3 regions of the Arthrobacter sp. UYCu723 genome follow, and region 3 is predicted to be linked to each of the others. Evidence: riboswitches for the same ligand, from Rfam matches in the RefSeq annotation. Region 3 holds a riboswitch; each other region holds the start of a gene.
What was found. A riboswitch is a leader RNA that binds a small molecule or an ion and turns the genes downstream of it on or off. The one in region 3 is predicted to bind cyclic di-AMP.
Positions count from the first base shown of each region.

Region 1: another riboswitch for cyclic di-AMP. It lies ahead of ACVWZ8_RS17290 (hypothetical protein); the one in region 3 lies ahead of ACVWZ8_RS04545 (aggregation-promoting factor C-terminal-like domain-containing protein).
Region 2: another riboswitch for cyclic di-AMP. It lies ahead of ACVWZ8_RS24320 (NlpC/P60 family protein); the one in region 3 lies ahead of ACVWZ8_RS04545 (aggregation-promoting factor C-terminal-like domain-containing protein).

Region 1 is NZ_JBSSBW010000001.1:3,688,197-3,691,458, forward strand. It holds partial or broken gene ACVWZ8_RS17275 (DUF222 domain-containing protein) at 1-686, opposite strand, end outside; gene ACVWZ8_RS17280 (DNA alkylation repair protein) at 798-1,472, shown strand; gene ACVWZ8_RS17285 (hypothetical protein) at 1,488-1,742, opposite strand; cyclic di-AMP (ydaO/yuaA leader) riboswitch at 1,910-2,108, shown strand; gene ACVWZ8_RS17290 (hypothetical protein) at 2,113-2,862, shown strand; gene ACVWZ8_RS17295 (YnfA family protein) at 3,040-3,262, opposite strand, start outside.
Region 2 is NZ_JBSSBW010000004.1:99,008-102,269, forward strand. It holds gene ACVWZ8_RS24310 (heavy metal translocating P-type ATPase) at 1-1,032, opposite strand, end outside; gene ACVWZ8_RS24315 (heavy-metal-associated domain-containing protein) at 1,102-1,416, opposite strand; cyclic di-AMP (ydaO/yuaA leader) riboswitch at 1,766-1,962, shown strand; gene ACVWZ8_RS24320 (NlpC/P60 family protein) at 1,966-2,703, shown strand; partial or broken gene ACVWZ8_RS24325 (heavy metal translocating P-type ATPase) at 2,813-3,262, opposite strand, start outside.
Region 3 is NZ_JBSSBW010000001.1:1,016,812-1,020,073, reverse strand. It holds gene ACVWZ8_RS04550 (VOC family protein) at 74-451, shown strand; gene ACVWZ8_RS04545 (aggregation-promoting factor C-terminal-like domain-containing protein) at 578-1,372, opposite strand; cyclic di-AMP (ydaO/yuaA leader) riboswitch at 1,371-1,530, opposite strand; partial or broken gene ACVWZ8_RS04540 (HAMP domain-containing sensor histidine kinase) at 1,771-3,249, opposite strand.

The DNA.
Region 1 (3,262 bases), 2.7 Mb from region 3:
TCGGCGACGGGGAGCAGTGCGGTGAGGTAGGCCATGGTGTCGGGTGCGGGGCGGAGGCTGACGTGCCGTTCGGTGGCGGCGTGGCTGGCGCGTTGGGTGGTGGAGCGGGGGTCCAGCCGGTAGGCGGCGGTCCGGGCGGCGGCGATGATCTCCCGGTCCCCGGCGCCGGCGAAGGTGCCGGTGTCGGCGGCGAGCCGGGCGTCGACGTCGCAGCGGTCCGCCGCACTCAGGCAGGCGGTTTCCTTCACGAGGAGGGTGGCGCGCCATTCGTTGAGCTGGCCGGTGTGCAGGGCGGCGAGGGTGTGCGGCATCTCGGTGACGAGCGCTTTCGCCAGGCCCAGGAGCCGGCCGCCGCGGGCGGGGGATTCGCGCCGGGCCAGGGCGATCTGCGCCGCGACCCCGGCGCCGAGCTCTGCCGCCGGAACGCCCTGCGCGCGCTGGGTGCGGCGCTGGGACAGGTCGAAGGCGACCGCGATGCGGGCCTGCAGTGCGGCCGCGGCGGACTTCAGGTCCTCCAGCTGCCGGAGCTGGTCGATCAGCCCGGCACCGCCGTCGTCGTCGGAGGCGCGGGCGTGACAGGGGCGGACAGTACCGAGAAGGCGGGCGACATCCGTGACCGTAACGCCGCTTCCAGCGCCGCCATGTCCTCCCGGAACCACCACTTCGGGCTCCCGCTTGCCGTCCATGAACCCAGTCTTCCAGCGGGGTCAGACAAAAAGACCCGGCAGAATGAGCCGCGAGATAGGCCACCGAGAAACCGGCGCGGCGACCCCACAACAATGCGAAAGAATGGTCCCATGAGCGACGCCGGCGAGTTTATCGATTCCTCGCTGCAACGCGAAGGGTCCTGGCCCCGGGCGGACGAGTTGCAGGCACGCGTGGGCGGCGATCTGCGCTTCTATGGCGCCTCGGTCGGAGCGGTGCGCGGAACTGTCCGCGACGCGCTGCGCCGCCACCGCGAGTTGCTGCATGATGACATCACCGCGCTGAGCTCAGAACTTTGGTCCGTACCGGTTTTCGAGCGACGGCTGGCGGCCGTGGTCCTGCTGCAGTCCAAGGTCCGCATGCTGGACAACGCGGACCTGACCCGGATTGAAGGCTTCCTGAGAACCGCGCAATTGCGGGAGCTGGCCGATCCGCTCGCCGTCGACGTCGTCGGCCCACTGGTTTCGGGACTGGACCTGCTGGGCAGGGTGCGAGCGGACAGCGTGCTGGACCGCTGGGCCCGGGAACCTGACGTCTGGCTGCGCCGCGCCGCCCTGCTCTCGCCGCTCCGGGCGCTCCGGGCCGGCGGGGGAGACTGGCGCAAGTTTGTCGGCCATGCGAAGGCGGCGCTGGCCGTCTCACCGGGGCACGACGCGGACGCGGACGCCGATACCGACGCCGACCTCCTCCGGGAGGCAGTCGCCGTGGTGCTCGACGACGTCGCGAAACACCGGCCAGAGCTGGAATTCACGGCCACCGGGACGTGACGGAAGCGTCCCGCATCAGCTGTCGGACCGTCGCTCCACAACCGCGTAGGCCTTGCCATCCAGGAACTGCCAGTCCGTGACCACCATAAAGCCGAGTGCATCCACACGGTCGTTCAGGACATGGACGTCGAAACCGCCGTCGCGGGGCTCAGCGTCCCAGGTTGAGACGCGGACTTCCTGGCCTTCGAGGATCAGCAGCTCGGTGTTGACGTCAAAATCCTCCTGAGGCTGATCGCTCAGCTGGCAGATGGCGACAGAGTGGATGTTCATTTCGGGCCTCCGCTTCAGGGATCGCTGCTGGCATCATCCTATGCCTGAGCCCGGCGATGCCGAGGGAAAAAGCCCCGGGTGGACCCCGGCCCCGTTACCTCAATGTGACATTCCGTGATCATCCCGTTACCGTTGTTAGGTGCCTGTTGTCTCCGATACGGGCGCTCCCCAGCCGATTGCCTAACTCTGCCGCGGCCCGGGGTAACTCGCATCAACGTCCGGCAGAGACGGGGAAACCACTTTTTGACCAGCTGATATGCAGGTCTTGGGGTGAAGCCGCACGGCCCGCCACGCGGGCCCCGAGTGCGGCCGGGTGCCTCCCATCCGAATCCGACAGCTCACCTCGCAGGCATTGGGAGAGGCTACATTCATGACTTCAAGCAATACTTCCGCGCGCCATCGTGGCGCCACCACGAGCCCGCTTTCGGCAATTTCCTCCGCATTTGCGGGCAATGCAGGCACCATCGGCCGCCAGGCTGCCGTGATCGCCGCAGCGTCCGGTCTGGTACTCAGCAGCGCCATGGCCGCCAACGCGGCGCAGGCACCCGCCGAGCGCAACTCCGCACCGGCGTCGTCCGTTGACGTCAAGGATCAGGTCTCCGCTCCGGTCAACGCGGATTCCACTGTTCAGATCGCCTTCGAGCGTCCGGCCGTGGTCTCGACTCCGGCGCCCGTCGTCGAACAGCCCAAGCCGGCTGCAGCTGTCCCCGCCGCCGCCCCGGAGCTTGCCGCAGCCCCTAAGGCTACCGTGCAGGTCCAGGCAGCTGCCCCCGCCCCCGCCGCTGCCCCGGCGGCCGGCGGCGTCAGCGGCGCGCTGCTTTCGGCCGCCTACGGCCAGGTTGGAATCACGCAGGACTGCACCGCGATGGTTGAAAAGGCCCTCGGCGCAGCCGGCATTCCGGTAGGCGACATCGGCCCGGCGGCGTTCCTCAAGTACGGCAAGGTGGTGGCGACTCCGCAGCCGGGTGACATGATCGTCCAGTCCGGCCACGTTGCCATCTACGCCGGCAACGGACAGGCCGTCAGCGGTGGCATGAACGGTGTCAACGCAACCATGGCGCACCCGCTGTCGTGGCTCACCGCCACCGGCCCCGTGACGTTCGTCCGCGCCGGGGTCTGACGCAAGGCTAACGTGCAGGGTTTTACGCAGTAGGATAACGAGCCCAGCGGCTTAAGCGGCCGGTGATCAGTTGCCTTGGGGGCAGCGGATCACCGGCCTTCTGCGTGCCCGCCCGCGCTGCAAGACCGGCACCCGCGCTGCAGGCCCGGCACCCGCGCTGCAGGCCCGGCACCACGCCTAACCAGAGTTGCGCGGTGCGAACATGATGACCGCTACTCCAACCAGGCAGATCGCCGATCCCGCGATGTCCCAGCGGTCCGGCCGGAAGCCGTCGAAAACCATTCCCCAGGCCAGCGACCCTGCGACGAACACGCCTCCGTAGGCGGCCAGGATCCGGCCGAAGTGCGCGTCCGGCTGGAGCGTCGCGGCGAAACCGTAAATTCCCAATGCGAGCACCCCG
Region 2 (3,262 bases), on a different contig from region 3:
GATGGCGATCACCAGGGGGATGGCCAGGCCCAGTGCATGGGGGCACGCGATCACGAGCACAGTGACGGTGCGGGTGACTGCCTCCGGGACGCTGCCCAGCAGGGTCCAGACGATGAAGGTGATGATGCCCGCGCCTGCCGCGAAGTAAAACAGGAGCCCCGCGGCACGGTCGGCCAGCGCCTGGGCCTTGGACGAAGATGCCTGGGCTTCGGCCACCAGCCGCTGGATGCCGGCCAGAGCGGTGTTATCGCCGACGGCGGTCACCCTGACCCGGATGGTGTTGTCCGTCGCGACTGTGCCGGCCACCACCGCGTCACCCGGGGCGCGGGGCACGGTCTTGGATTCGCCGGTGATCATGGATTCGTCCACTTCCGCCTGGCCGTCGACGACGGTTCCGTCGGCCGGCAGCCGAGCGCCGGAGCGGACCAGGACTGTGTCGCCTTCGCGGAGTTCGGAGACGGGTACGGTCTCGGTGCCAGCGTCGGTGATGCGGTCTGCTTCATCCGGGAGCAGGGCCGCGAGGGCGTCCAGGGCTCCCTGCGCGGAGCCGAGGGCCCGCATTTCAATCCAGTGGCCCAGCAGCATGATCGCGACCAGAAGCGCCAGTTCCCACCAGAAGTCCAGATCGAATCCACCCAGGCCAAGGCTAGTGACCCAGGACGCTGCGAACGCAACAGTGATGGCCATCGCGATCAGCAGCATCATCCCGGGGCTCCGGGTCTTCAGTTCCTGCAGACCGCCCTTGAGGAACGGTTGGCCCCCGTAGACGAAAATCACCGTTCCCAGTACGGCCGGGATCCAGGTTGAGCCGGGAAACACCGGCGGCATGTAGCCCAGGAGGTGGCCGACCATCGGGCTGAAGTACACCACGGGCACGGACAGGACCAGGGTGAGCCAGAACCTGTTCTTGAACATGGCGGTACTGTGCCCGGCGTGCTGCCCGTGGTTGTGGACCGCGTGGTCGTCGTCGTGAACACCATGCTGCTGGCCGGCGTGGTCCACCCCGTCGTCGCGATTGTGGTGGTTTTCCATCGTTGCCCTCCTGTTGGGGGAGTGTTCCCTGACGGCGTCAGCAGAGCTGTCCTCAGGGCCGTAGTCGGACTACCTGCTGCTGAGGCTGTACCCCGCGGCGGTGACGGCGTCCCGGACGGCTGCTTCCGTGTGGGGCCCGGAGACTCTCAGGCGGGAGGTCCCGCCGGCGACGAGTTCGACGGCGGCCGACGTCACGCCGTCGAGCGCGGAGACTGCCTTTTCAACGGTCTGGACACAGTGCCCGCACGTCAGGCCGGTGACGGAGTACTCCGTACCTTCTGCCTGGGGTGACAGCTGCTTCGCTGACGGGGTGGAGCAGCAACTGCACCCTGCGGTTTCAGCTGCAACGATGGGCAGTTCGGTCCGGACCTGGGGTGCACTCATATCAGTTCTGTCCTTTTGCAAGAGAGGTGTCATGAGGTGCTGGGGTTGAACGGCTGTAAGGGCCGAAATTGCACGGGCCTGGACAAACCACTTCACTGGCAACACCCAAAGAATACCCCTAGGGGGTATATTTTGCAAGGCGGATGTCGGCGTCCCCGAGGAAATCGAACAACAGGCGTGAGCGGCCGGGCCGCGGCGTGCCCTCTGTTTAGACCGGCAGGCCGGGTTCGGGTTGCGTCATCGGGCAGGGGTTCTCCGCCCTCGGCTGGCCCCGTTATTCAAATGTGACAATGGGGTGGGTGTCCTGTACGGTCGAGTCCCTGCCGGTTTTCTCCGAGGGCGGCACTCCCGAGCTGATTGCCTAACTCTGCCGCTGCCCGGGATCCGATCTCATATTTCGTCCGGCAGAGACGGGGAACCCAATTTGTGGCCTGCTTCGGGCAGGCCTTGGGGTGAAGCCGCTGTACTGCATTTGGTGCAGGACCGCGGCCGGGTGACTCCCATCCGAATCCGACAGCTCACCTCGCAGGCATTGGGAGAGGCCACTTCATGTCCATTCGCAGAACTCACGGCCGCCACCGCGCGGGCAACGTCCAGGCAAGCCCGCTCGCGGCCCTGTCCAGGACCGTCGCCGCCAACTCCGGAGGTGTAGGCCGCCAGGCGGCCGTTATCGCAGCTGCCTCCGGCCTGGTCCTGACCAGCGGTATCGCCGCGCAGGCCGCAGATGCCCCCGCGCAGCGCGATGCCGAACCGGCTTCAAACCTTGAGGTGACCAGTCAGGCTCCGGCGCCGTTGAGCGCCGACGCGACCGTCAGGATCTCCTACGAGCGTCCCGCCGTCAGCACCACACCGGCCCCCGTCGTGGAGGCACCCAAGCCTGCAGCCGCCCCCGAGGCCGCGCCGGCGAAAGCCACGATCACCGTAGCCCCCGCCCCAGCTGCTGCGCCGGTTGCTGCGCCGGCCGTGGGAGGGGTGAACGCGACCATGGTTTCGGCCGCCTACGCCCAGATCGGTATGATCCAGGACTGCACACGACTGGTGGAGAACGCCCTTAATGCTGCCGGGATCCCCGTTGGGGACCTTGGACCGATGCAGTTCATGAACTACGGCACCGTCGTCACGGACCCCCAGCCCGGGGACATGGTCATGCAGCCCGGCCACGTTGGAATCTACGTCGGCAACGGTCAGGTCCTCAGCTCCGGCCTGAACGGCAAGAACGAAACCGCCGTCCACCCCCTGACCTGGATGACAGCCAAAGGCTCAGTCACCTTCGTCCGCGCCGGCTAAATAAGAAACGTGAAGGCCGGTGATGCGCTGCCTTGGGGGCAGCGAATCACCGGCCTTCTCCATGCCCACCGACGGATCGGACATCCCGCAGAAGGCACCCTGACGCTGATCAGCGGACGGGTACCAGTACCGGCGTGGTCGGCGCCGCGGAAGACTTCTGAGCGGTGAAGCGGCGCAGCCGCAGGGAGTTGGTGACAACCAGGACGGAGCTGGCGGCCATCGCGGCTCCTGCGATCATCGGATTAAGCAGACCCAGGGCCGCGACCGGGATGCCGACGGCGTTGCAGAAGAACGCCCAGAACAGGTTGGTCTTGATCGTGGCCAGCGTCCGCCGGGAGAGCTCGATGGCGTCCGCGACCTGGCCCAGGTCGCTTCCCATCACTGTCAGGTCCGCGGCCGCGATCGCAACGTCGGTTCCGCTGCCCATCGCGATGCCAAGATCAGCCTGGGCCAAGGCGGCAGCATCATTTACCCCATCACCGGCCATCGCCACGATCGCTCCGCCGGCCTCCAGCCGGCGGACGGCCTCTACCCTGCCCTCGGGCAGGACTCCGTCCAT
Region 3 (3,262 bases):
GAGGACCCGGCTATTGCCGGGACCGGCACGCGTTCCCTTCCGGAATCCCGCAACCCGCGCTAGCGTGTGGGCCATGGACTGGAAACTTGAACTCGTGTTTGTCCCCGTGTCCGATGTGGACCGCGCCAAGGATTTCTACGTCAACAAAGTCGGCTTCAACGCCGACTACGACGAGCGGCCCACGGACGGCATCCGCTTCGTCCAGCTGACCCCGCCGGGCTCCGGCTGCTCGATCGCCATCGGCGAGGGCCTCAACGAGGCGCCGCCAGGCACCGCTCCCAGCCTGCAGCTCGTGGTCAGCGACATCCAGGCCGCGCACAAGCAGCTCAAGGATAACGGCGTGGACGTCAGCGATGTCGATGTCCAGGACTGGGGCCACTTCGTCCATTTTGCCGATCCCGACGGCAACAAATGGGCGGTGCAGTACATCCCCAACCGGCCCAACGGCTAGACGCACCAGCGCACGTCCGTCCCGCCTCCGTCCACTGACAGCACTCAGCACGAAAGAATGCCCCGAACCGCAGGGATTCGGGGCATTCTTGCTGAAGCAGGTTCGTCCGGGAAACTGCCGGCTGGCTTAGTACCAGTTGTGCGCGTAATGGAAGTTCAGGGCGCCGCTGGGGGAGCCGTAGCGTTCCTTGACGTAATTGAGACCCCAGTTGATCTGGGTCCGGTAGTTGGTCAGGTAGTCAGCGCCGGAGCTCGCCATTTTTTCGGCCGGCAGGGACTGGACCACACCGTAGGCGCCGCTGCTCGGATTCGTGGCCGTGGTCTTCCACTCGGACTCCTTGGTCCAGAGCTTCATCAGGCTCTGCATTTCGCCGGGCCCCCAGCCGTAGGATTCCAGTTGCGATGCGGCGTAGGCCTGCGCCGCGGCGGGATCGTCAACGGCGACGGGAGTCGCCGCTTCGGGGGCCGGTGCGGGTGCCGCGACAGGTGCGGGGGCAGGTGCCGGAGCCGCGACAGGTACAGGTGCCGGAGCCGCGGCAGGTGCAGGTGCTTCAGCGGGCTTCACCTCCGCGGACTGGGCCTCGACGCTGGCGCCGGGGGGCACAGAGGTCTGGGCGTCGACGCGGACCCGTTCGAAGTTCAGGGGCGTCAGCGGGTCGGCAACGGTGGCCGACGCCTTGGAGCTGCCGGCGGCGGAGGGACCGTTGGCCGTCTCGGCGGCCTGACCGGCAGCGCCAACTCCGACGAGGACCGCGCAGGCGGTGGCAACGACGGCGGCGCGGCGGCCAGTGGAACCGATGCCCGCGGCAAACCGGGACAGGGCCGAGGCCGGCTTGGCTGACTCGGCGCGGTGGCGTGAATGCGTGGAGCGGGACTTGCCTGCAGCGCTGTCGGGGCGCGTTTGTACTTTGAATTCAGTCATGATGCCTCTCAAACGCCTGCGGAGTTAGCTGTCGGGTTCGGATGAGAAATCCGGCCGCACGGTGCTTCACGTGTCGGCTTCACCCCAAGGGTGCATAGATGCAGAATGCCCGGGAACTCTGGGTCCCCCGCCTCTGCCTGGTCCAGCGAATCCGGGAAGCGGCAGAGTTTGGCGTCCATCCGGATATACGGCGCCAGTGGTGGCCGCACTCTAAAAACCGTACAGGAGTTCCATCCGAGAGTCACATTTTGGTAACGGACATCACGACAGCGGAGTGTCGCCTTGTGCTCTTCCGCCTGGCCGTCGGTGCCGTTGCGCCGCCTGCGTGCCCACTCGACGCGCAGTAACGTCTAGCCGGCACGTAACCGTCGAACGGCGGTGGACGGACGCGACCGCGGCTAGGTCACGGGCGGGCTCGTGGGCAGGCGAACGGCGAACTCCGTCCGGCCTGGCCGGGAGGTGACCTCGACGGTGCCGCCGTGGGCCGCGACAATCGCCTGCACGATCGACAAGCCAAGCCCGCTGGTCCCCTCGGCAGTGGTTGCCGTCGTTGCCGGGGCGGGGGCCCAGGGGCTGCGGGAAATCGCCGAACGGGAGGTTGGCGCCGTCGTAGCTGCCGGATTCTTCCGCGCGGCGTCCGCGCGGGCAAAGCGTGAAAAGACCTTATTCATGAACTGAGGGGGGATCCCGTCCCCGTTGTCGGTCACCGTGACCACGGCGCTTCCATCGGCTGAACGCATCACTCCGGTCACCACCGTCGTCCCGGCCCCGGTGTGCTTGCGCGCATTGGACAGCAGGTTGGCCAGCACCTGATGCAGCTGGGCGGAGTCGCCGCGGACCACCACCGGCTCTTCGGGGAGTTCCAGTTGCCAGACGTGATCCGGGGCCATGACCTTCTCGTCACTGACGATCTAGATCGCCAGCTGGGTGAGGTCCACCTCGCTGAGCTTGAGGGGCTGGCCCTCGTCCAGGCGGGCCAGCAGCAGCAGATCCTCAACCAAGGTGGTCATCCGTTCGGACTGGCTCTGCACCCGTGCGAGGGACTTCTCACCGTCCGGCGTGAATTGCTCGGTCATCCGCATCAGCTCGGTGTAGCCGCGGATAGCGGTTAGCGGGGTCCGCAGCTCATGCGAGGCATCGGCCACGAACTGGCGCACCCTCATTTCGCTGAGCTGCCGCGCCTCGAGCGCGTTGGAGACATTGTCCAGCATCTGGTTCAGCGCGTATCCCACGCCGCCCACTTCCGTGCCACGATGGGCGGCCGACGCCGGCACCCGGACTGCGAGTGCCACCTCGCCGGCGTCGAGGGGGAGTCGGGAGACCTTGGTAGCCACCTCGGACAGCTGTTCGAGCGGCTTCATGGTCCGGCGGATCAGTGCCGTGCCGGCGAGACCGATGACGATGAGGCCGCCGGCAGACACCACCACCATGGTCCACACGAGCGAAGCCAGGGTGTTCTGCTTTTCCGCCAGCGGCAGCCCGGTGACGATCACGTCTCCATAGGGGGTCCGCCCGGCAGTGAGCCGGTAGCCGCCGGCCGAGAGCGTACGGTCAACCGGGACGCCGTTGGGCGTGAGTCCGAGGAGGACGTGGTCGTCATCGGGGGAGAGGCTCTTCCGGGTGGCGTCCCCGGCGAGGAAGCCGGCCCTGCTGACGGCGCCACCCAGGATCCGCGCGTTGAGCGTACCGATGCCCTGGCCTCGGGCCTCCAGCGGATCGGTGCGTCCGCCGGAGTCGCCGGGCGAGGGCCGTCCGAACACGCTGGCGCGGTGGGACGCCTCATCCAGCTGCGTGTCGAGTTGCTTGGTGAGGAAGACGTCCATGGAGGCGTAGCTGAAAAGTCCTACGGCGCCGCAGATGGCCACAAGCAGCGCCATGGTGACGAGGACC